One region of the Streptomyces changanensis genome, then DNA from elsewhere that is predicted to be linked to it. Evidence: riboswitches for the same ligand, from Rfam matches in the RefSeq annotation. Region 1 holds a riboswitch; the other holds the start of a gene.

The links. Region 1 has a riboswitch for S-adenosylmethionine ahead of NRO40_RS07330 (aminotransferase class V-fold PLP-dependent enzyme). Riboswitches for the same ligand answer to the same signal wherever they lie in the genome.
Region 2: it holds a riboswitch for S-adenosylmethionine, as region 1 does, so the genes downstream of both, thrC (threonine synthase) here and NRO40_RS07330 (aminotransferase class V-fold PLP-dependent enzyme) in region 1, are expected to answer to the same signal.

What each region holds. Positions count from the first base shown of each region.
Region 1 covers NZ_CP102332.1:1,652,978-1,664,604, forward strand. Annotated here, with positions in the region: gene NRO40_RS07285 (glycosyltransferase family 4 protein) at 1-247, opposite strand, end outside; gene NRO40_RS07290 (glycosyltransferase family 87 protein) at 340-1,599, shown strand; gene NRO40_RS07295 (hypothetical protein) at 1,572-2,861, opposite strand; gene NRO40_RS07300 (C40 family peptidase) at 2,944-3,972, opposite strand; gene NRO40_RS07305 (C40 family peptidase) at 4,218-5,243, opposite strand; gene NRO40_RS07310 (NYN domain-containing protein) at 5,558-6,922, opposite strand; gene NRO40_RS07315 (hypothetical protein) at 6,985-7,227, opposite strand; gene NRO40_RS07320 (rhomboid family intramembrane serine protease) at 7,442-8,161, shown strand; gene NRO40_RS07325 (Lrp/AsnC family transcriptional regulator) at 8,158-8,439, shown strand; gene NRO40_RS07330 (aminotransferase class V-fold PLP-dependent enzyme) at 8,472-9,911, opposite strand; SAM riboswitch class IV at 10,121-10,238, opposite strand; gene trpD (anthranilate phosphoribosyltransferase) at 10,359-11,423, opposite strand; gene qcrB (cytochrome bc1 complex cytochrome b subunit) at 11,576-11,627, opposite strand, start outside.
Region 2 covers NZ_CP102332.1:3,046,848-3,058,474, forward strand. Annotated here, with positions in the region: gene NRO40_RS13405 (cold-shock protein) at 485-688, opposite strand; gene NRO40_RS13410 (MoaD/ThiS family protein) at 1,129-1,407, opposite strand; gene thrC (threonine synthase) at 1,427-2,719, opposite strand; SAM riboswitch class I at 2,738-2,887, opposite strand; gene NRO40_RS13420 (glucosyl-3-phosphoglycerate synthase) at 3,035-3,991, shown strand; gene NRO40_RS13425 (alpha,alpha-trehalose-phosphate synthase (UDP-forming)) at 4,051-5,430, shown strand; gene otsB (trehalose-phosphatase) at 5,534-6,385, opposite strand; gene NRO40_RS13435 (DUF3263 domain-containing protein) at 7,449-7,685, opposite strand; gene NRO40_RS13440 (extracellular solute-binding protein) at 7,700-8,983, opposite strand; gene NRO40_RS13445 (SIS domain-containing protein) at 9,154-10,056, shown strand; gene NRO40_RS13450 (ROK family protein) at 10,226-11,176, shown strand; gene nagA (N-acetylglucosamine-6-phosphate deacetylase) at 11,176-11,627, shown strand, end outside.

The DNA.
Region 1 (11,627 bases):
GCGCCGACGCGCGCGCGGTCACCCGCGGCGTGGGCAGCAGCATCGTCGTGCGGTCCCGCACCACCCGGAAGGGCTGCTCCGCGTCGAACCGGGCGGTGGCCTCGGCCCCCTCGCGGCCGCGCTTCCAGGTGGAGGCGTAGACGACGACCTGCTCGGGGTCCAGGCGCAGCGCCATGTTGTGCAGGAACGCCTGGATCCCACCGGGCCGCGGCGGGAAGTCGTTCGTTACGATCAGCGTCTTGTGCATCGGGGCCGACAGTACCGAACGGCCCGGCCGCACCGCTCGCGCACCGTACCGCCCCCCACCCGCAGACCATCACGAAACCGGACGAGGTACCGATGAAGCTCCCGAGCGGACCGCGGTGGTCCCTGGCCGCCTTCTGGCTGCTCAGCAGGGCCGTCCTCCTGCTCTACACCTTCAGGGTCGTCTTCGTGCCGGGCCCGGACGTGACGACCGACGTCTCGGTGATCTACTTCCAGTGGTACGAGGTGCTGCTCGGCGGCACGTACCCGCTGGACGACGTCACCTGGCAGTACCCGCCGGCCGCCGCCTTCGCGATCCTCTCCCCCGGCCTGCTGCCGTTCCTGGAGTACGCGCACGCCTTCTTCGTGCTCGCCCTCGTCTGCGACGCGGTGGTCTTCGGGCTGCTGGTGTACGCGGGCGGGCGGCCCGGCAAGAGCCGCGCGGGTGCCTGGGTGTGGCTCGCGGGCGTCCCGCTGCTCGGGCCGACCGCGTACGCCCGCTTCGACATCATGGTCACCGCCGTCGCCGTCACCGCCCTGCTGGCCGGGGTGCGCCACCCGCGGACCATGGGCGTCCTCGTCGGGGTGGGCGCGCTGCTGAAGGTGTGGCCCGCGCTGCTGCTGCTCGGTACGGCGCGGGGCCGCGTGACGCGTCGCTCGTGGGTGGCCGCCGCCGTGTCGGGCGCGGCGGTGCTGGGGGCGTGCGTCCTCGCGGCCCCGGGGGCGCTGGCGTTCCTGACGTTCCAGCGGGACCGGGGCACCGAGGTGGAGTCGCTGGGCTCGCTCGTCTTCCACGTGGCGCGGTTCTTCGGCGCGTGGGACGGCGAGGTGCGGCTGAACTACGGGTCGGTGGAGTTCCTCGGCCCGTACGTGCCGCTCGTCAGCGGCGCGGCGCTGGGGCTGACGGCGCTGGCGTTCGGCTGGCTGCTGGTGTGGCGGGTGCGGGCGCGGGAGTTCGACGCGACGACGCTGTGCGACGCGGCGTTCGTGGCGGTGCTGCTCTTCACCACCACGAGCCGGGTCATCAGCCCCCAGTACATGCTGTGGCTGGTCGGGCTGGCCGCCGTGTGCCTGGTGTGGCGCGGCAGCCGCATGCGGCGCCCGGTCCTGCTCGTGCTCGTGGCGACCGGGGTGACGCTGCTGGAGTTCCCGCTGTGGTTCTCGCACGTGGTGGCGAGCGACGCGCTGGGCCTGGCGCTGCTCTTCGTCCGCAACGGGCTGCTCGTCGCGGCGTCGCTGTCGGCGGCGCGGGTGCTGTGGCGCCGGACGGTGACGGAGCCGCGGCTGCGCGACGCCGGGACCGCGCGGGTGCCCACCCAGGCCGATCATCACGACGGGGCGCTGCTCAGCTCCTGACGCAGGTGGTCGCGCCAGGCGCGGGTGAACGCCGCCCGGTCCGTGGCGAGGACGTCGCGGAAGGCCCGGTCCTGGCCGCGCTCGCCCGCCGCGCGGTAGAACGCGGCCAGCCGCTCCCCGCCCCACCGCCGGGCGATCAGCTCGCAGGCGAGCCAGCCGCCCTCGTAGGCGCGGGCGACCCGCCCGGCGTCGCCGCCGAAGGAGAAGTCGCCGTCGGCGGGCAGCGCGGCCGGGACGTCGCCCGCGCGCACCGCCCGGGCCAGTTCGGGCGCCGCGTCGGCGGCGGAGCGGCCCGTGCCCCGGTAGGCGATCCGGTCGGCGAGGCCCTCGGAGAGCCACAGGGGTGTCGCGGCGGTGGTGGCGGTGCGGGTGGCGACGTGGACGGCCTCGTGGGTGAGGACGAAGCGCCGCCCGAACCCGGAGAGTTCCCGGTACGCCTCCGGGTTGACGACCACGCGGTCGGCGGGGGCGCCCGCGCCGCCGCCGGGACGGCCGGTGGTGACGGCGGCGGTCCCCCGGTACGCGTCGACCGGCTCGCCCAGCAGGGCGGCCATGGCGTCGAGGGAGCCGGGGACCAGGACGACGACCCGCCCGCTCCACCTCCCGGACCAGGCGGCCGTGACGGCGGGGAGCGCCCGGTCGGCGGTGGCGGCGACCTCCCGCAGCAGCGCCCGGTCCTGCCCCACGCCGAGGACGAGGGCACGGGCGCCGCGTACGACCTGCACGGGCCCCTGCTCCCAGATACGGGCGGCGGCCCCGTCGGCGGGGCGGTCCGCCGTCACCCGCCACCGCCCGTCCCGCTCGGCCAGCTCCAGGACGCGTCCGGTGGTGACCGGGCCCGCGTCGTGCCCGTCGAGGGTGTACGCCAGCTCGGCCCGCACCACGGCCCGGGGCCCGTCCCGGTCGACGCCGAGGACCCGGTACGCCCAGGTCGCCAGCGGAACGGCGGCGAGGTGACCCAGGGTGCGCGCGGCCGGGTCGTCCGGCGGTACGTCGTGGCGCAGCACGGCGGCGGCCCGCCGGTCGAGGGCCTCGCGGATGCCCCGCTCGGCCGCGGACGCCGGGCCGGTGGCCGACGTCCCCGCGGGGGGCGTCCCGGAGAGCCCGGTACCGGCGGGCGACGGGCGGGCGGACGCGTCGGACCCGGAAGCGGGAGAGGGAGCGGTGACGGAGGCGGGGGTCGACGCCGGTGCGGCGCACCCCGCGACAAGCGCGAGCGCGCCGAGCACCGCCGCCACGCGTCGCCGTCCCGGTCCTGCCACGCCCCGATCGTAGGCGCACCACCCCGCGGGGCGCGCCACGCGGCGGGCGGTGCGCGGGCGGTGCGCGGGGTGGCGGCGGCCGTCAGACGCGGGTGACCGCCGAGACGGGCATCATGCCGACCGGGTCGTACCGGACGGGGGCGCCCGGGTAGGGGGCGTGGACGACCTGGCCGTTGCCCATGTACATGGCCACGTGGCTGGCGTCGGAGCGGTAGGTCACGAGGTCGCCGGGGCGCGCCTCGGAGAGGGGCACGTGGCGGCCCGCGCCGCGCTGCGCCTGCGAGGTGCGGGGCAGACCGACGCCGGCCTGGGCGTACGACCACTGCATCAGGCCGGAGCAGTCGAATCCGTCGGGGCCGTTGGCGCCCCACACGTACGGCTTGCCGACCGCCGAGCGGGCCGCCTGGACGGCGAGCGCCGCGCGGGACGACGCCGCGCCGGTGGGAGGCGGGAGGGAGCCCTCGTCGCGGCCCGAGCGGGACGCCCGGTCGAGGGCGTCGCGCTCCTCGGACGGCAGGGAGTGGAGCAGCGCCCGCGCCTCGGCGAGCTTCCGCTCGACCTGTTGCTTGTGCCGGGCCACGGCCGCGCGGCTGCGCTCCAGTTCGGCCAGGGCGCGGGTGGCCTCGGCGCGCTCCTGCGCCAGCCGCTGCCCGGCGCGCCGGAGTTCGGCCAGCGCACCGGCCTGCCGCTCGCTGATCCGGTCGAGGACGGCGGCCTTGTCGAGGTAGGTGTCGGGGTCCTCGGAGAGCATCAGTGCCAGGGCCGGGTCGATGCCGCCCGAGCGGTACTGGGCGCCGGCGACCGCGCCGAGCGCGCCGCGCATGCGGTTGATGCGCTCCTGGCCGCGCGCCACGCTGTCGCGGGCCGTGTCGACGGCCTCGCGCAGCCGGTCGGCGCGCTCGTCGGCCGCGTTGAAGCTCTCCGTGGCCCGCTCCGCCTCGGAGTAGAGCCGGTCGACGCGGGCGCGGGCGGTGTCGGCCGGTTCGGCCGGGTCGGCGTGCACGGGGGTGGCACCGAGGGCGGCGGCCGCCGTGGCCGCGGCGGCGGACAGGACGGTGGCCTTGGCGCTCCGGTGGAGGCCCGGGTGGGGGGGACGGCGATGGGACGCCACGGACCGCGCTCCCTTCAGCTGTGACGCAGGGTGGTGCGCGCCAGACAGTAGCCGGGTGGTCACGCCGCGGCCAAAGACCTTCGGGGGCGCACATGGTGGCGCCCCACCGGGAACCACAGGTCACCGGCGGGGCGGGGCGTCAGTGCGGGGGTCGGGAAATCCCCCGATCGGGCGCGCATGGCGGGCGGTTCGCCGGCACGCCGGGCGTGCCGCGCATATCAGCTGCCCGACTGCGGGCGCACAAGTCAGATGCGGACGCCGAACTGGAACGAACCCAGGTAGTCCATCGACTCGTAGCGGACCGAGGCGCCCGGCTTCGGGGCGTGCAGCACGGTGTTGTTGCCGGCGTACAGGCCGACGTGGGCAAGGCTGTTGAAGAAGACGAGGTCGCCCGGCTTGAGCTCGCTGCGGCCGATCTTCACGCCGTCGTTCTGCTGCGTGTACGTGGTGCGCGTGATGCTCACGCCCGCCTGGCGGTAGGCCCACTGCGTCAGGCCGGAGCAGTCGTAGGAGTTGGGGCCCTCGGCGCCGGAGACGTACGGCTTGCCGATCTGCGTGGCGGCCGCGTTGAGCGCGGCGGCGCCGCGCTGGGAGGCCGGGACCTCGTTGCCGAGCTCGACGCGCTCGCCGGCGTCCCGGCTGGCGCGCTGCTCCTCCTGCTGCATCTTCCGCCGCTCCTCGGCGGTGAGCGTGTTGAGCAGCTTCTGCGCCTCGGCCAGCTTGGCCTGGTACTTCTTCTTCTTGTCGCCGAGCGACTTGCGGACGTCCTCCAGGTCGCCGAGCTTCGCCGTCGCCTCGGCGCGCTGCTGCGCGAGCGTGCGCTGCTTGGCCTGGATGGTGCGGAGCGTCTCGGCCTGCTTGGCGGAGAGCTGGTCGACGGCGGACGCCTTGTCGAGGTAGTCGTCCGGGTCGGAGGAGAGGAAGAGCTGGAGGGACGGGTCCATGCCGCCGTTGCGGTACTGGGCGCTGGCGACCGAACCGATGCCGTCGCGGAGGGCGTTGAGCTCCTCCTGGCCGCGGGCGACCTGGTCCTGGAGGGCGGTGATCTCCTTCTGGAGCTTCTCGCGCCGCTCGTCGGCGAGGTTGAACTGCTCCGTGGCCTCTTCGGCCTCGTGGTGGAGCTTGTCGACCTTCTCCTTGACCTGGTCCTTGGTCGGCTGCGGCGTGGCCGAAGCGGTCTGCGAGGTCAGGGCGACGGCAGCGGCCGCGGTGGCGGTGAGCACGGTCACACGGGTGCGGCTCGGCTGCTTGGGTCGACGGTGGGACGCCACGGAGGCGAGCTCCTTCTTCCTCGTGAGCCGCCTGCCGGTGGACGGTCGGTGCCCCGGCATCGCGCACCCGGACACCCCGTGAATACGTCCGAACTGCACGATTTAGGCGGTTCCTTCGCTGTCGTCCCCGATGGACGACCAACCGCGCGAAGGTTCGAGCCCAGACCCTAGTGACCAACTTGTGATCAGTTCAAATCCTCATGAGAAAAATCTCGCCCGCCGGCCACATTCCCCACCCCCGTCCCACGCTGTGTCATGGGCGGTTGACGGTAGGTTCCGTCACGCGCCCTCACATGGGGCATGCGGCACAGGAGTCACGAGAGCCGCGAAAGCCGCTTGAGCAGCATGACGGACGCGACCGGCCGGGCACCGGACTTGGCGACGCCGTCCGCGACCTCGCGGTCGCTGGAGACCACGACGACGGGCCGGCCGACGGGCTCGGCCCGCACCAACTGGCGGATCAGCTCGTCGGCGGTGACCCCCGGCTTGGAGAAGAGCACCCGCACGCCGCGCGGCGGTGCCAGCAGCACCGGGGCGGCCAGCTCGGCCCCGTCGAAGACGCAGGTGACCTCGGCACCGGTGCGGGCGGCCAGCCCGGCGAGCCCGCCGAGCAGCCGGAGCCGCTGCTTCTCCAACGGCATCGTCGGATAGCCGGTCTTGGTGACGTTGTACCCGTCGACGACCAGATGGGCCTGCGGGAGGGCGAGCAGCTGGTCGAGGAGGGCGGGGTCCGTCTCGGAGAGCGCCCGGGCCGCGATGTCCTTGGGTGACATCCGGCCCGGCTCCACCGCGTCCACGGAGTCGGCGGGGCGCACCGCGACGGGCGGCAGGGCCAGTTCGCGGCGCAGCCCCTGCGCGGCCTCCAGCACGGTGTCGAGCAGCAGCCGCAGCCGTACGTCCTCCACCGAACGGCCCTCCCTGACCGCCCGGCGGCTGGCCTCCAGGGCCGCCTCGGTCTCGCCGAGCCGCGCCTTGAGGCGGCGGCTCTCGCTCTCCGCGGCGGAGACCCGGGCGGTGGCGTCCGCCTTCGCGGCGTCGACCTCCGCCCGCGTGCGGCGCAGGGCCGCCTCGCCGCGCTTCACGTCGCTCTGGGCGCTGCGCAGCTTGCGCTGAAGCGATTCGGCTTCCTTGCGGGCCGCCTCCAGCTCGGTGCGCAGCCGCTCGGTCTCCGACCGGGTCTGGGCACGGGCCTCGGCGAGCTCCTCGCGCAGCCGCTCCAGCTCCCGCCGGCCGGCCTCGTCGGCCCGCTCGGCGTCGGCGCGCTGCACCTCCTCGCCGGCGGCGGCGACCAGCTTGACCCAGCCGGCAGGGCGGAGCACGTACGCGGCGGCGGCCACGTCGACGGGGTCGGCGGCCGCGGGCGGCGCGCCGGACTCGACGGCCCGGGTCAGCTCGGGCTGGGTTCCCCGCAGCCGCTCGCCGATCCGCTGCCGGAAGAGCGCGTCACCCTCCAGCGCGGCCGCCATGGCGTTGCCCGCGAACCTGGCCCGGCGCGAGGCGGTGAACCGCGCGTACTGCCGCAGCTGGGCCGGCAGCTCGGCGACGGTCAGGCCGCCGAACACCTCGGACACGAGCGCCACGACCCGGCGCCGCACCGGCTCGGGCAGCGGGCGGTCGAGCGCCTCGGCGGCGTCACCGGCCGCATCGGCCGACTCAGCGCCGCTTTCGGGCTGCGCCACGATCCGTCACCCCTACCGTCGTTCTCTCTTCGCCGGGCCGCCCGCCGCACCGGGCGCGCCGCTCAGGAGCCGGCGCCCGGCCTGTCCACCAGCTCGATCCGGTCCACGGCGTTGCACCAGCGGCAGCGGACCGACTCGATGGTCTCACTGACCACCTCGCGCTCCTCCACCGTGGGCTCCCCCGCCAGGTCCAGATGGACGTACTCCACGACCTTCGAGGAGCGCGTCACGTCGAAACGTGTCAGGTTGCCGCAGAGGGTGCAGCGCCAGCGGGTCTCGGCGGTCGGCTGGGGAACCGTCGTCATGGTGGCCGTCCTTGTCATGGTCCGGTCGTTCCAGTAATCGACCCGCGGTGCGCCGTCGGACTGCGGGTGCCCCGGGAGCGGCCCCGGGCACGTCCGTAACCCTACGGCCTCGACGGTCCCCCCTGCTCGGGCGGAGGGCGGGACCGGCCGGGGGCGACCACCGGCCCGGCGAGGCGCTCTGTCCGGCTCGCTCCCCGTACGTCATGATCTGTGCGTGAGGGATTGGCGCGGAACGTTCCGGCGTGTGGTCACCGGGCCCTCGGTGACCTACGCCGTCATCGGCGTGTGCGCGGTGGTGTTCGCCCTGGGGCCGGCCTCGGGGCTCAATCCGTCGTACGGGACGGGGGACGCCCTCGTCCTGGCCCAGAGCGACTACTTCCGGCGCTGGGGCGTGATTCCGGCGGACCTGCTGAGCGGCTCGGCCGCGGCACTGCTCACCCCGCTGAGCGCCCTGTTCGTGCACGGCAACTGGCTGCACCTGCTCGGCAACATGCTCTTCCTCTTCGTCTTCGGCGCGATGGCCGAGGAGCGCATGGGGCACCTGCGCTTCGGCGTCTTCTACGTGGTCTGCGGCTGTCTGGCGCTCGCGGGGTACGCGCTGGCGCACGCGGACAGCGGGCAGACGCTCGTGGGGGCGTCGGGGGCGATCTCGGGGGTGCTCGGGGCGTTCCTCTACCTCTTCCCGCGCGCCCGGGTCACGAGCCTCTTCCCGTTCCTCTTCTTCCTGCCGCTGCGCTTCCCCGCGTGGATCGTGCTGGTCTTCTGGTTCGCCCTGCAGTGGGTGGCGGCGCGCGGCGCCGGCAGCGGTCCGGGCGTCGCCTACCTCGCGCACCTGATCGGCTTCGGGCTGGGCTTCCTCCACGCGTGGACGCGCTACCGGGGCATTAGAGTGAAGGCCCCAGCAGCGGCCACCGAGGGAGAGGGACAGCCGTGATCACCGCGATCGTGCTCATCAAGACCAGCGTGGACCGCATTCCGGAGATCGCGGAGGCGATCGCCGCTCTCGACAACGTGAGCGAGGTCTTCTCCGTCACCGGCACCTACGACCTCGTCGCGATGGTCCGCGTGGCCAGGCACGACGACCTGGCCGACGTCATCCCGGGCAGCATCAGCAAGATCCCCGGAGTTGTCGCGACCGACACCCACGTCGCCTTCCGCACGTACTCCCAGCACGACCTGGAGGCGGCCTTCGCGATCGGCCTCGACGCGTAACCCAGCGAATCACCCGTACGGGTGAAGCGGATTCAGCCACGGTCCGGCACGCAGCGCCCGTCCTCGGTGCGGTAGTTCCAGCGGGCGCCGTCGCGGACCAGCTCGCGCACGGCCCGGACGAAGCGCTCGACGTGCTCGTCGGGCGTCCCCGCGCCGAAGCTGACCCGGATCGCGTTGAGGGACCGCTCGCCCGGTCCGGCCTCCGGCGCGCCGCACGCGCCGGGCTCCTGCGGGGCCCCGCCCAGCAGCGTGCGCACGAGCGGGTGGGCGCAGAACAGGCCGTCGCGCACGCCGATGCCGTACTCGGCGGAGAGCGCGGCGGCGAAGTGCGAGCTGTTCCACCCCTCCACGACGAAGGAGAGGACGCCGACGCGCGGCGCGTCGTCGCCGAACAGCGACAGCACGCGCACCTCCGGCACGTCGGCCAGCCCCTCCCGCACGCGCGTGATCAGCTCGCGCTCTCGGGCCACGAGCGCGTCGAACCCGGCCTCGGTCAGCGCGGTGCACGCCGACGCGATCGCGTAGGCGCCGATCACGTTGGGCGAGCCGGCCTCGTGCCGGGCGGCCGTGGTGTGCCAGTCGACGTCCACGCCGCCGTCCGCCCGCCGGGCCACGCGCCGCGAGGCGCCCCCGCCCGCCAGGTACGGCTCGGCCTCCCGCAGCCAGTCCGCCCGGCCGGCCAGCACCCCGGTGCCGAACGGCGCGTACAGCTTGTGCCCCGAGAAGGCCACCCAGTCCACGTCCAGGTCGCCGACGTCCACCGGGTGGTGCGGCGCCAGCTGGGCGGCGTCGAGGACGACGCGCGCCCCGTGCGCGTGCGCGGCGGCGGCCAGTTCGCGCACGGGCCACAGCTCTCCCGTCACGTTGGAGGCGCCGGTCACGCACACGAGGGCGGGGCCGTACGGCTCCCGGTCGGCGAGGGCCCGCTCCAGCGTCCGCACGGCCTGACCGGGCGTGCGCGGCGCGTCCAGGTAGGTGACCCGCGCGCCCCGCCACGGCAGCAGCGACGCGTGGTGCTCGGTCTCGAAGACGAACACCTCGCACCCCTCGGGCAGCACATGCGCGAGGAGGTTCAGCGAGTCGGTCGTGGAGCGGGTGAACACCACCTGGTCGTCGGGGCGGCAGCCGAGGAAGGCGGCGACGGTCGCGCGGCTGCTCTCGAACAGGTCGGTCGAGAGCTGCGAGAGGTACCCGGCGCCGCGGTGGACGCTGCCGTAGTACGGCGCGTAGGCGGCGACGTCGTCCCAGACGCGCTGCAGCGCGGGCGCGCTGGCCGCGTAGTCCAGCGCGGCGTACGTGACGTGGCCGCCGGTGACGAGCGGCACGGTCACGTCCCGCCCGAGGACGGGCAGCGGACCGTCGGCGGCGGGGGCGGCGGAGGCGGGGCCGGTGGTCGGCGCGGGCACGGCGGCGGGGGCGGCGGGGGCGGCCTCGGTGCGGGGGGAAACGGTGGCGTTCGGGTACGCGGGCATGGCGGACTCTCCCAACGGGCGCGGCGAATGGGGGCGTGCGGAACCCGCAGGGCGACGGCAGGGCCGTGCCGCGTACGGGTGACTGCCTCGACGCACGGCCCGACGGTGACGACGGTGGCCGTGCGGAGGGGGAGGAGGGCCGAAGGCCCTAGCGCATTCGCTTGCTCACGAGACTGCTCCCTCGGGACCAGGACCCCAGGGTGTGCAGGGGTCCGCGCTTGCCGCAGACCTCGCTGCCTGCGGCCTGGTCTTCACCCGGGGCACCCCGCCACGGACGGAGGGTTGCCGGACAGCGGGCCGGGGCCGTGGTCGCTGTCACTCATGACCTTGGGGAGCATCTTGCCACACGACGGCGGGCACGCAAGCCCGGGTTCGCATGGCGGACGACGCGGACGGTAGCGGGGCGGAACCGCGCGGCCCCGCCCCGTCACCCACGCCCTGAGGGCCCTAGCGGTTGCTGGCGCGGACCCAGCGGTCCAGGGTCGCGCGGGCGGCGCCCGAGTCGATGGACTCCGCGGCCTTCTCCATGCCCGCCCGGATCTGCTCGGCCAGCGGCGCGTCGGTCGGGGTCAGGGCCACGAGGGCCGCAGCCGAGTTGAGCAGCACGGCGTCCCGCACCGGGCCCCGCTCGCCGGCGAGCAGCCGGCGGGCGACGTCGGCGTTGTACGAGGCGTCCGCGCCGCGCAGGGCCTCCACGGGCACCAGGTCGAGGCCCACGTCGCGCGGGTCGAACGCCTCCTCGCGCACGGCCCCGTCGCGGACGGTCCACACGCGGGACGTCGCGGTGGTGGTCAGCTCGTCGAGGCCGTCGTCGCCGCGGAAGACGAGCGCCGACGAGCCGCGCTCGGCGAGCACGCCGGCGAGGATGGGAGCCATGCGGGCGTCCGCGACGCCGGTCGCCTGGGCCCGTACCCGGGCCGGGTTGGTCAGCGGCCCGAGGAAGTTGAACGTCGTGCGGATGCCCAGCTCCTTGCGGGCCGCGGCGACGTGGCGCAGGGCGGGGTGGAACTTGACGGCGAAGCAGAAGGTGATGCCCGCCTCGTCGGCGACCTCGGCGACCCGCTCCGGGGTCAGTTCGAGGTTGACGCCGAGCTTCTCCAGGACGTCCGAGGCGCCGGAGGCGGAGGAGGCGGCGCGGTTGCCGTGCTTGACGACCTTCGCGCCCGTACCGGCCACGACGACCGCCGACATGGTGGAGATGTTGACGGTCTTCGCGCCGTCGCCGCCGGTGCCGACGATGTCGACGGACGGGCCGGGCACGTCGATGGTGCGGGCGTGCGCGTACATGGTGCGGACGAGGCCGGTGATCTCCTCGACCGTCTCCCCCTTCGCGCGCAGGGCGACCGCGAAGCCGGCGATCTGCGCGTCGGTGGCCTCACCGCTGAGGACGCGCTCCATCGCCCAGGCGGTGGTGTCCGCGTCGAGGTCCCGGCCGGCGAGGAGGGTGTCGAGGACCACGGGCCAGGAGCGGCCCGCCGTGGTCGGTCCTCCAGCGGGTTGCACAGCGCTCATGGTCGCTCCTGGGTCCGTGACGGATGAGGGCACCAGCCTATCCACCGCCGGGGACGGCGAAGAGCCCCGTCCGACGATTGGACGGGGCTCCTGCCGTGGCGACCTTCTCGGTGTCCGGGGTCCCCCGGGGCCAAGCCCCGGGGGAAGGGTGATCAGTGGTGGCCGTGGCCCGCGCTGATCTCCTTGTACTCCTCGGCCGTGGCC
Region 2 (11,627 bases), 1.4 Mb from region 1:
GGCGCGTTCATGACGGGCGGCGGGGCGTGCGGGCCGGGGGCGTACGCACCGGAGGGGCGTGCCCGCCGAGGGGGCGGCCCCGCACCCCTCACTCCTCACGCACCCCGGGCGCCCGCGGGGTCCTACAGGCCGGGGCGTACCGGCCGGGGGCGTACCGGCCGGAGGGGCGTACGCACCCGTCGAGGAGGCGTCGCCTCGCACCACCCACCCTCACGCACCCGGGCGGCGCGAACCCGCGCGACGATGGGGGCCGTACCGGCCGGGGCGCGGCCCCGCGCCGCTCGCCCCTCACGCACCCCGGGCACGAACCCGCGTGGCGGCCTGGAGCGCCCCATCCGGCACGGACGGCGCGCGGCACCCGGGCACCGGGCGTGCGCGGGCGCGGTCCGGGCGGGCGGCCGGCCCCGGGACGGGCGGAAAGCCCGCACCCCGGTGCCGGGGTGCGGGCCCTCCGTCGCAATGCCGTTGGCCGGACGCGTCGTACCTAGACGGCGATCTTGACCATGTCCGCCTGCGGACCCTTCTGACCCTGCGAGATCTCGAACTCGACCCGCTGGCCCTCCTCAAGGGTGCGGTAGCCATCCATCTGGATCGCGCTGTAGTGGACGAAAACATCCGCACCACCGTCGACCGCGATGAAGCCGTACCCCTTCTCCGCGTTGAACCACTTGACGGTGCCCTGAGCCATGCCTAACTCCCCTATTACTGGCCCTTGCACAGGACCGCACTTCGCGGACCCGGGTCAGACCTCGCCCACTGACCGAACCCCTGACTCTCCGAGCCGGGGACGCCCCAGGAGCGTGCGCCGGAACGCGTCGACCGCGGCTGAATGTATCTGCCCAACTGCCCTCTGCAACAGGTCAATCGGACGAGAATTCCGAGCACCGGCGAAGGGAGAACCTGTCCGCAATGCTCATAACCCCGGGCAAGTCGGGCCGGGCAAACGGCGCAAAGTTCGCAAGAAACGACGCTACTTTGGCTACATCTTGTCGCGGCCGGGCGCATTCTCATATGCACGTGGCACAGGCGGCGGCGGGGACTTCCCCAACTCTACCGCGCTCAACCATGCAGAATTGCCCCCTCCGCTTTTGTCGGCGGAGGGGGCAACGGGGAAAAGCGGAAGGGAACTCAGCAACCGCCCGCGACCGCCGGAATGATCGAGACGCCCGCGCCGTCGGGGGTCGACGTGGCGAGCCCGCCCTCGAAGCGGACGTCGTCGTCGTTGACGTAGACGTTCACGAAGCGGCGCAGCTGCCCCTGGTCGTCGAGGACGCGCGCGGCGATGCCCGGGTGGTTCTTCTCCAGGGACTCGATGACCTCGGCGAGGGTGGCCCCCTCGGCCTCGACCTCGGACCGGCCGTCCGTGTACGTGCGGAGGATGGTGGGGATGCGGACGTTGACGCTCATGTTTCGTGTCTCCCGGGGGTCAGTGGGCGAGGCCGGCGTCCCGGAACGCGTCCAGGCTCGGGCGGATGGTCGCGGTGGGACCGGTCGTCGGGGCGACCGCGTCCAGGGTCTTGAGGCCGTCGCCGGTGTTGAGGACGACGGTGGTGAGGGTCGGGTCGAGGAGGCCCTGCTCGACGAGCTTGCGCGTCACGCCCACCGTCACGCCGCCCGCCGTCTCGGCGAAGATGCCCTCGGTGCGGGCCAGCAGCTTGATCGCGTCGACGACCTGCGCGTCGTCCACGTCCTCCACCGCGCCGCCGGTGCGGCGGGCGATGTCGAGGACGTACGGTCCGTCCGCCGGGTTGCCGATGGCGAGCGACTTGGCGATCGTGTTCGGCTTCTGCGGGCGCACGACGTCGTGGCCGGCCTTGAAGGCGGCCGACACCGGGGAGCAGCCCTCCGCCTGGGCGCCGAAGATCCTGTACGGCCTGTCCTCGACCAGGCCCAGCCGGATCAGTTCCTGCAGCCCCTTGTCGATCTTCGTCAGCTGCGAGCCGGACGCGATCGGGATCACCAGCTGGTCGGGGAGCCGCCACCCGAGCTGCTCGCAGATCTCGTACGCGAGGGTCTTGGAGCCCTCGGCGTAGTACGGGCGGAGGTTGACGTTGACGAAGCCCCAGCCCTCGCCGAGCGGGTCGCCGATGAGCTCCGAGCAGAAGCGGTTGACGTCGTCGTACGTGCCCTCGATGCCGACGAGGTCGCCGCCGTAGACCGCGGCCATGACGACCTTGCCCTGCTCCAGGTCGTGCGGGATGAACACGCACGAGCGGAAGCCGGCGCGGGCGGCGGCGGCGCCCACCGCGCCCGCGAGGTTGCCGGTGGAGGAGCAGGACAGGGTGGTGAAGCCGAAGGCGCGGGCGGCCTCCAGGGCCTGGGCGACCACGCGGTCCTTGAAGGAGTGGGTCGGGTTCCCGGAGTCGTCCTTGACGAACAGCCTGCCCGGCGCGACGCCCAGCTCGCGGGCGAGGTTGTCGGCCCGCACGAGGGGCGTCCAGCCGGGGTTCAGGTTGGGCTTGTCGGCGACGTCGGCCGGGACGGGCAGGAGGGGGGCGTAGCGCCAGATGTTGGCCGGGCCGGCCTCGATCCGCTTGCGCAGCTCCTCCGGGTCGCCGGCCGGGAGGTCGTAGGCCACTTCGAGGGGGCCGAAACAGAACTCGCAGGCGAAGATCGGGCCGAGCGCGAAGCGCTCACCGCATTCGCGACAGGAGAGTCCGGCGGCGGGGCCGAGGTCGACGGAGGTGGCGCTGGTGGGTGCGGTGGTCTGCACAGCCATGGGAGGCGAGGCCCTTTCTCCTCATCTTTCTCACTGGCGTCTTTCGCCGTGAGACGGATTTGGCACCTTCCCTAGCCGGGGACCTCGCGGGCACGTGCGCGTGCGAGACCGACTGGAGGGTTGCCGGGGCTTCATCGGGCCGTTTCCCTCTGCCCCTCTGGATGAGCGGTATGTGGTTGTCGGCGCGGGACCCCGGCATGCGGGCGTCTCACGCGTTGTTCAAGACTGTAACCGAAGGGGTGGGTGTCCGAGAGGGGCGTCCGACCTACGAGATGGATCACCTGCGGTTGTGGGACGACCCGAGGAGAGGCGCGCGTGCTGGAAGAGGTGGAGCGCTGGCTGGAGCGGCGGTCCTGGTCCGTGGCCGACCGGCCCGTGGACCGGCTGCTCGCCGCCAAGCGGGCCCGCGGCACGACGGTGAGCGTCGTCCTGCCCGCGCTGGACGAGGAGGCGACGGTCGGCGAGATCGTCACCGTGATCCGGCGGGAGCTGATGTCGGAAGCGGTGCCGCTCGTCGACGAGCTCGTCGTCCTCGACTCCGGCTCGACCGACCGCACGGCCGAGGTCGCCGCGGCGGCCGGCGCGCGCGTGGTGGCGCGGGACGACGTGCTGCCGCGGATACCCGCCGTCCCGGGCAAGGGCGAGGTGCTGTGGCGCTCCCTGCTGGTGACCGGCGGGGACGTGGTGTGCTTCGTCGACGCCGACCTGCGTGAGTTCCGCGCGGACTTCGTGACGGGCATCGTGGGGCCGCTGCTGACCGACCCGGACGTCGAGTTCGTGAAGGCCACGTACGACCGGCCGCTCGGCTCCGGACCCGCCGCCGGGCAGGGCGGACGGGTGACGGAGCTGGTCGCGCGGCCGCTGCTGAACCTGCACTGGCCGCAGCTGGCCGGGTTCGTCCAGCCGCTCGGCGGGGAGTACGCGGCCCGTCGCTCGCTGCTGGAGCGGCTGCCCTTCCCGGTGGGGTACGGCGTGGAACTGGCGCTGCTGGTGGACGCGCTGCACCTGGTGGGGCTGGACGCGCTGGCGCAGGTCGACGTGGGCGTGCGCCTCCACCGCCACCAGGACGACCGGGCGCTGGGGCGGATGGCCGCGGCGATCTACCGCACGGCCCAGCTGCGGCTGTCGCGCGGGCACCTGGTGCGGCCGCGGCTGACGCAGTTCGAGCGCACCGAGGCGGGGTTCGCGCCGCGTACCCACCCGGTGGACACGGAGGAGCGCCCGCCGATGGTCGAGGTGGCGGAGTACGTGCGGAAGCGCCGGGTGGCCTGACGGCCGGCGGGTTCGTTTCCGCACGTTTGAGCGTTTCCGGCGCGGGCTAGGTTGGCCTCATGGTCTCGGACATCCTGGTGGCATCGAATCGCGGTCCGGTCAGCTACGCGCTGCGGGAGGACGGCGAGCTGGAGGCGAGGCGCGGTGGCGGGGGCCTGGTCTCCGGGCTCTCCGCGATCGGGCCCGACGCGGGCGCGGTGTGGGTGTGCGCCGCGCTGGGCGACGGCGACCGCGAGGCGGTGCGCCGGGGCGTCGGCGAGACGGGCGTCCGCATGCTGGACATCGACGCGGAGACGCACGCCGCCGCCTACAACGGCATCGCCAACTCCGTGCTGTGGTTCGTGCACCACATGCTCTACCAGACGCCCCTGGAGCCGGCCTTCGACGCGGAGTTCCGCACGCGCTGGGAGGCGTACCGGGCGTACAACCGCGCCTTCGCCGAGGCGCTCGCGGCGGAGGCGGCCCCGGGCGCGGCGGTCCTCATCCAGGACTACCACCTCGCGCTGGCCCCCGGCATGCTCCGCGAGCTCCGCCCCGACCTGCGCATCGGCCACTTCTCGCACACCCCGTGGGCGCCGCCGGACTACTTCGGCATGCTCCCCGACGACGTCGCCCGCGAGCTGCTGCGCGGGATGCTCGGCGCGGACCGGCTCGGCTTCCTCACCCGCCGCTGGGCGGACTCCTTCGCCGCCTGCTGCGAGCGGCTCGTCGGCGGCACGGGCGACACGCGGATCGGCGTGCACGGCCTGGGCGCCGACGCCGACTTCCTGCGCGCCCGCTCGCGCGAGGCGGACGTCGAGGACCGCATGGCGACGCTGCGGGAGCAGATCGGCGGGGCGGACCGGAAGACCGTCATCCGCGTGGACCGCACGGAGCTGTCGAAGAACATCGTGCGCGGCCTGCTCTCCTACCGGGCGCTGCTGGAGGAGCACCCCGAGTGGCGCGAGCGGGTCGTCCACATCGCCTTCGCCTACCCCTCCCGCCAGGACCTCGCCGTGTACCGGGAGTACACCGCGGAGGTCTCCCGGCTGGCGGACGAGATCAACACCGCGTACGGCACGGACGGCTGGACGCCGGTCCTGCTGCACGTGAAGGACGACTTCGCCCGCTCCCTCGCCGCGTACCGCCTCGCCGACGTGGCGCTGGTCAACCCCATCAGGGACGGCATGAACCTGGTCGCCAAGGAGGTCCCGGTCGTCTCCGACGGGGGCTGCGCCCTGGTCCTGTCCCGCGAGGCCGGGGCGCACGAGGAGCTCGGCGACGCCGCGGTGACGGTCAACCCGTACGACGTCACCGGCACCGCCCGGGCCCTGCACGAGGCGCTCTCCATGCCGGCCGCCGAACGCGCCGAACGCACCGAGCGCCTCGCCGCCGCGGCCACCGCCCTCCCGCCGCAGCGCTGGTTCCTCGACCAGCTGGAGGCCCTCCGCGCCCTGTGACCCCGGCGGGTCCCGCCCGTGCGTACGGCGAACGGCCCCGGCGTGTGCCGGGGCCGTTCGCCGTACGCGGGCATGCAACGTATGCGCCGCCCGGGCTGTTCGGTCAGTGCGGGAGGGCGCGGGCCAGGGAGGCGAGGAAGCCGACCACGGCGGCCGGGCCCGGGAGGGTGAGGTCGGCGCGGGCGGCGAGGGTGCTCACCTCGTCGCTGCCGCTGCACACCAGCAGGCCCGGGACGCCCTCGGCGCGGAGCTTCTCCACCGCGGCGAAGGCCGGCAGGTCACCCAGGTCGTCCCCCGCGTACAGGACCGCCCCGGCGCCCGTGGCGCGCACGTGCTCCAGGAGCGCCTCGCCCTTGTCCATCCCGGGCGGGCGCAGCTCCAGGACCATGCGGCCCGGTTCCACGACGAGCCCGTGCCGGGTGGCCAGGTCGGCGAGGGGATCCACCAGGGCGTCGAACGCCGCCTGCGGGTCGGTCGCGCGGCGCGTGTGGACGGCGACCGCGCGGCCCTTCTCCTCGATCCACGTCCCGGGCCACGCGCCGGCCCGCTCCAGGACGCCGGGCAGTTCGGCGCGCGCCGCCGCGACGCCCGGGTGCTCGGGGGCGGCGCGGACCTCGCCGGTGCGGGCGTCCCAGCGTTCGGCGCCGTAGTGGCCGAGGACGACGAGGCGGTCCAGGCCCGGCACCCCGGCGAAGCCGCCGTACCGGACCGCGACGCCGGCCGGGCGCCCGGTGACCACCGCGACGGAGCCGACGCACGGGGCCAGCTCGGCGAGCGCGGGCACGGCGTCCGGGTGGGCGCGGGCCTGCTCGGGGTCGGCGACGATCGGCGCGAGGGTCCCGTCGAAGTCGACGGCCACGACGGCGGTGCGGGGCCGCGCCAGGATCGCGGCCAGGCCCTCACGACCGGCGGCCGTGGCGGGCACGGGAAGGCTGTCATCCGGGTAACTGGACATGTGTGCGTACCTATCCCGTACGCCCCCGGGACACACCTCCCCGCCCCGGCCGCGTCCGGCCGCCGCCGACACCGAGCCACCGCGTCACCCCGGGGACGCCCCGCGCCGAAGCCCTCACCGGACCCGCTCCCGGCCGCGGAGTACCCGCCGTGGCGGGAGGACCGGACCGCGCGGGCGCGGCCGCCACCTCCGACACCCGCCGCGAACCCCAGGGCCACCCGCCCGTGGCCGGACGGCCGTCCCACGCCCCCGGGACGCCCCACGGCCGCGGAGGAACCGCCACAGCGGGACGCACGGGCCGCGAAGCGGCGGCGGCCACAGTCCCCCGCCCTCCCTGCGAAGCCCCCCGGCGGCAGACACCCCGGGCCGCCACGCGGCTGTCCCGCGCCCCCGGGACGCCCCCGCGGCCGCGGAGGAACCACCACAGCGGGACCTACAGGCCGCGAAGGGGCGGCGGCCATAGTCCCCCGCCCTCCCTGCGAAGCCCAGCGGCAGACACCCCGGGCCGCCACGCGGCTGTCCCGCGCCCCCGGGACGCCCCACGGCCGCGGAGGAACCACCGTGGCGGGACGCGCGGGCCGCGAAGGGGTGGCGGCCGCAGTCCCCCCGTCCTCCCTGGCAAGCCCACCCCGCAGCAGACACCCCCGGCCACCACACCCCGCGGCCGTCCCGCACCTTGGGACGCCCCACGGCCGCGGAGGAACCGCCGCAGCGGGACCTACAGGCCGCGGAGGGGTGGTGGCCGCGGCCGGCAGTGCCCCGCGGCGGCGCTCCCGGCCGGTGGCCGTCGGCCGCGGGCCCCCGGCGCGTCCGGGGCTCCGGCGCGATGGGCCCCGGCGCGTCCGCGCTGGGCGGGCGTCCGGCGCGGCGGGCGGGTGGATGTCCGGCGCGTCCGGCGTTCCGGCGCGATGGGCTCCGGCGCGTCCGCGCCGGGCGGGCGTCCGGCGCGTCGGGCGGGTGGGTGTCCGGCGCGACCGCGGTGCGGTTTCGGCGTGCCCGGGGTCCACGCGGGCCGACCCCCGCCGGGGTCCCCGGTGGGGGTCGCGCCGGCGGGGCGGGTGGGTCAGCGGTGGGATTCTCGGGTGGCGCGCAGGCGGCGGAGGCGGTTGACCGTGACCGGGTCGTGGGCGAGGGCGCGCTCGTCGTCGAGGAGGGCGTTCAGCAGCTGGTAGTACCGGACCGGCGAGAGGTCCAGCTGCTCGCGGATCGCCCGTTCCTTCGCCCCCGGCCCCGGCCAGGAGCGCCGTTCCATGGCCAGGACCGCGCGGGCGCGGTCGTCGAGTGCGGGGCGTTCGGTCATATCAGCAACTTAAGCTACCGCGCCGACGCCGAGGACTGGGCCGACCGGGCGTCCCGGGCGATCTGCTCCAGGACGGCGCGCGGCTCGCCGCCGGGGGCGACGGCCCGGCCGATGTTCTTCTTCACGCTCTCGCTCACCCGCGCCCACGAGGTGTCGCCGACGGGGTACAGCTCCGAGCCGGCCAGCTCCTCCAGGAACGGCCGCATCGCCGCGTGCTGCTCGTCCGCCTCCATGGCGTCGCTCGCGGAGACGGTGACGGGGAGCAGGTCGTACCGGTCGGAGAAGGCCATGACGTTCTTGTCCTGGTACACGAAGTCCAGGAAGTGGCCTATCTCCTTGCGGTGGCCGTTCTGCTTGAACGCCATCATCCAGTCGGCCACGCCGAGCGTCGCCTTGGACTTGCCGGCGACGCCGGGCAGCGGCACCGTGCCGACCTTCACCCCGGCCTTCTCGGCGGTCGCCATCAGCGTCGGGTGGCCGTTGAGCATGCCGACCTCGCCGCGGACGAAGGCGTCGAACGCCTCCTGCCGGTCGAGTTCACCGGGGGCGACGGGGCCGGTGAGGCCCTTGCCGACGAGTTCCTTCTTCAACCAGCCGAACGTCTCGACGTTCGCGGGCGAGTCGATCTGGTACGCGGTGCCGGTCGTGTCCCGGTAGCCGCCGCCACCGCCGAGCAGCCACATCATGGTCTCGGCCTGGGACTCCTCGGGCCCGAGCGGCAGCGCGTAGGGGTACTTCACGTCCTTGGCCTTGAGCTTCTGGGCCGCCTTCTGCAGCTCGTCCCAGCTGCCGGGCGGCGTGGCGCCGGCCTCCTGGAAGAGCTTCTCGTTGAAGAAGAGCATCCGGGTGCTGGCGCCGAACGGCATGCCGTACTGGGCCCGGTCCACCTCGCCGGCCTGCCGCAGCATGGGCAGGAAGTTCGCCTGGGTGGGGACGGAGAGGAGGGTGTCGGCGGAGTACAGCCGGCCCGCCCGCGCGTGGTCCGCGTACGCGCCGATCTGCGCCATGTCCGGCGCCTCGCCGCGGTCGACCATCTCGGCGACCTCGCGGTCGACGTCCTTCCAGGACAGGACGGTGACGTCGATCTTCACGCCGGGCGTCTTCTTCTCGTACGCGCGGGCCAGTTCGTCCCAGTACTTCTGCGACGTGTTGGCGCTGTTGCTGCCGTAGTCGGCGGCGACCAGCTTCAGGGTGACCTCTCCGGCGGAATCCGCTCCGCAGCCCGACAGGGTGGCCGTGATCGTCAGTGCGGCCATCGCCGCGGTCAGTCCCTTGTAGCGGCGCACTGCCTTACCCACCCTTTGCTCCACATCGAACGCGAATTCGCTTCCCGGCAGGATAGGAGGTCTACACCTAGGTCTAAACCACCGGGGTTCCTTGGTATCGCTTCCGCAACGCCCGACGACCGGGGGCCTACCGATGGGTACGTTCCGGAGCGTCCGCAGACGACGACAGTGGGAGCCCGCGCATGTCCCGTACCGCCGCCGAGATCACCACCCAGCCGAGCTGCTGGCGCCGCGCCGCGCGGACCGCCGCCGGGGCCCCGGATGTGCTTCCGCGACCGGGTGAGCGCGTCGCCGTGACCGGCTGCGGCACGTCCTGGTTCATGGCCATCGCCTACGCGGCGCTGCGCGAGGCGGCCGGGGAGGGCGAGACGGACGCGTTCGCCGCGTCCGAGTTCCCGGTCGGCCGGGCCGCCGCGTACGACCGGGTCGTGGCGATCACCCGGTCCGGGACGACGACGGAGGTGCTGGAGCTGCTGGCGCGGGTGCGCGGGGTGACGCGCACGGCGGCGCTGACGGCCGACGCGGCGACGCCGGTGGTGGACGCAGCCGACGCGGTGGCCGTGCTGGACTGGGCGGACGAGGACTCGGTGGTGCAGACGCGGTTCGCGACGACGGCGCTGGCGTTCCTGCGCGCGGGCCTCGGTCCCGTACCGGGTGTGAAGCCGGTCGAGCTCGCGGCGGTCGACGCGGAGCTGGCCGTGACGGAACCGCTGCCGGAGGCCGTGCTGGCGGCCGACCAGTGGACGTTCCTCGGACGCGGCTGGACGTACGGGCTGGCACTGGAGGCGGGGCTGAAGATGCGGGAGGCGGCGGGCGCCTGGACGGAGGCGTACCCGGCGATGGAGTACCGCCACGGCCCGATCTCGATCACCGGGCCCGGCCGGGTGACGTGGGTGTTCGGTGCCCTGCCGGAGGGGCTGGCGGCCGACGTCGCCCGGGTGGGCGGCACTCTGCACGCCCACGCCTCGGCGGACCCGATGGCCGACCTGGTGCGGGCCCAGCGGCTCGCCGTGGCCCTGGCGGAGGCGCGCGGCAGCGACCCGGACCGGCCGCGCCACCTCACGCGGAGCGTGATCCTCTCCTGACCCGGCGGTCCCCTTCCTCCGGTACGGCCGCCCGGCGGCGCCGTCGCCGGGCGGGCGGCCGGTCGCCCGCGACCGCCCCCCGATCGTCCGCTCATCCGATTTGTATGCCGGGGCAACAATCAACGAAGTGGACTAGACCTTTCACGCCCCTCGGGTGAAACTGTCTCCCGTGAGACACGTCATCGCCCTCGATGTGGGCGGCACCGGCATGAAGGCCGCCCTGGTCGGGGCCGACGGGGCACTGCTGTACGAGGCGCGGCGGGCCACCGGGCGCGAGCGCGGCCCGGACGCCGTCGTGGGCACGATCCTCGACTTCGCGGCCGAGCTCCTCGCCCACGGTGAGGAGCGGTACGGCGTACGGGCCGAGGCCGCCGGCGTCGCCGTGCCCGGGGTCGTCGACCCCGTCGACGGCGTCGCCGTGTACGCCGCCAACCTCGGCTGGCGCGACGTCCCGCTGCGCGCCCTGCTGGGCGAGCGGCTCGGCGGGCTGCCCGTCGCGCTCGGCCACGACGTGCGCACCGGCGGGCTCGCCGAGGGGCGCGTGGGAGCGGGCCGGGGCGCGGACCGGTTCCTGTTCGTGCCCCTGGGTACCGGCATCGCGGGCGCCATCGGCATCGACGGCACCATCGAGGCGGGCGCGCACGGCTGCGCCGGCGAGATCGGCCACATCGTCGTCCGTCCCGGCGGCCCCGCCTGCGGCTGCGGCGGGCGCGGCTGCCTGGAGACCCTGGCGTCGGCCGCGGCCGTGACCCGGGCCTGGGCGGAGGCGAGCGGCGACCCGGACGCGGACGCCGCCGACTGCGCCGAGGCCGTCGCCTCGGGGGACGAGCGCGCCGTCCGCGTCTGGCAGGACGCCGTCGACGCGCTGGCCGACGGGCTGGTCACCGCGCTCACCCTGCTGGACCCCCGCACCCTGATCATCGGTGGCGGTCTCGCCGAGGCCGGGGAAACCTTGTTCACACCCCTCAGGGCCGCCGTGGCGGAGCGCATCACGTTCCAGCAGCGGCCCGCCATCGTGCCCGCGGCCCTCGGGGACACGGCCGGCTGCCTGGGCGCGGGGCTCCTCGCCTGGGACCTGCTCGCCGCCGAGCTCGCCACCGACCTGGAGGTATCCCCCTGATGGCCGTTCACGCCGACCGCAAGGTCCTCGCCGGGGCCCGCGTGGTGCTGCCGACCGGCGTCGTCGAGGGTGGGCGGGTCACCGTCGAGGGCACCCGGATCACCGACACCACGGGCGGCCGCCCCGCCACCACCACGGACCGCCGCGCCACCGCTACCACCGCCACCACGACCGGCACCGCGGGCCCCGCCGGCCCCTCGGGCCCCGCCCGCACCACTGGCCCCGCCGACATCGCGGCCGTCGCCGGCGCCGACGTGCTGGACCTCTCCGGGCACTGGGTCGTCCCCGGCTTCGTGGACCTCCACAACCACGGCGGAGGCGGCGCCTCCTTCACCTCGGGCACCCTCGACGAGGTGCTCCGGGGCATCCGCACCCACCGGCTGCACGGCACGACCACCCTGGTCGCGTCGACCGTCACCGGCGACATGGACTTCCTCGCGCACCGCGCCGG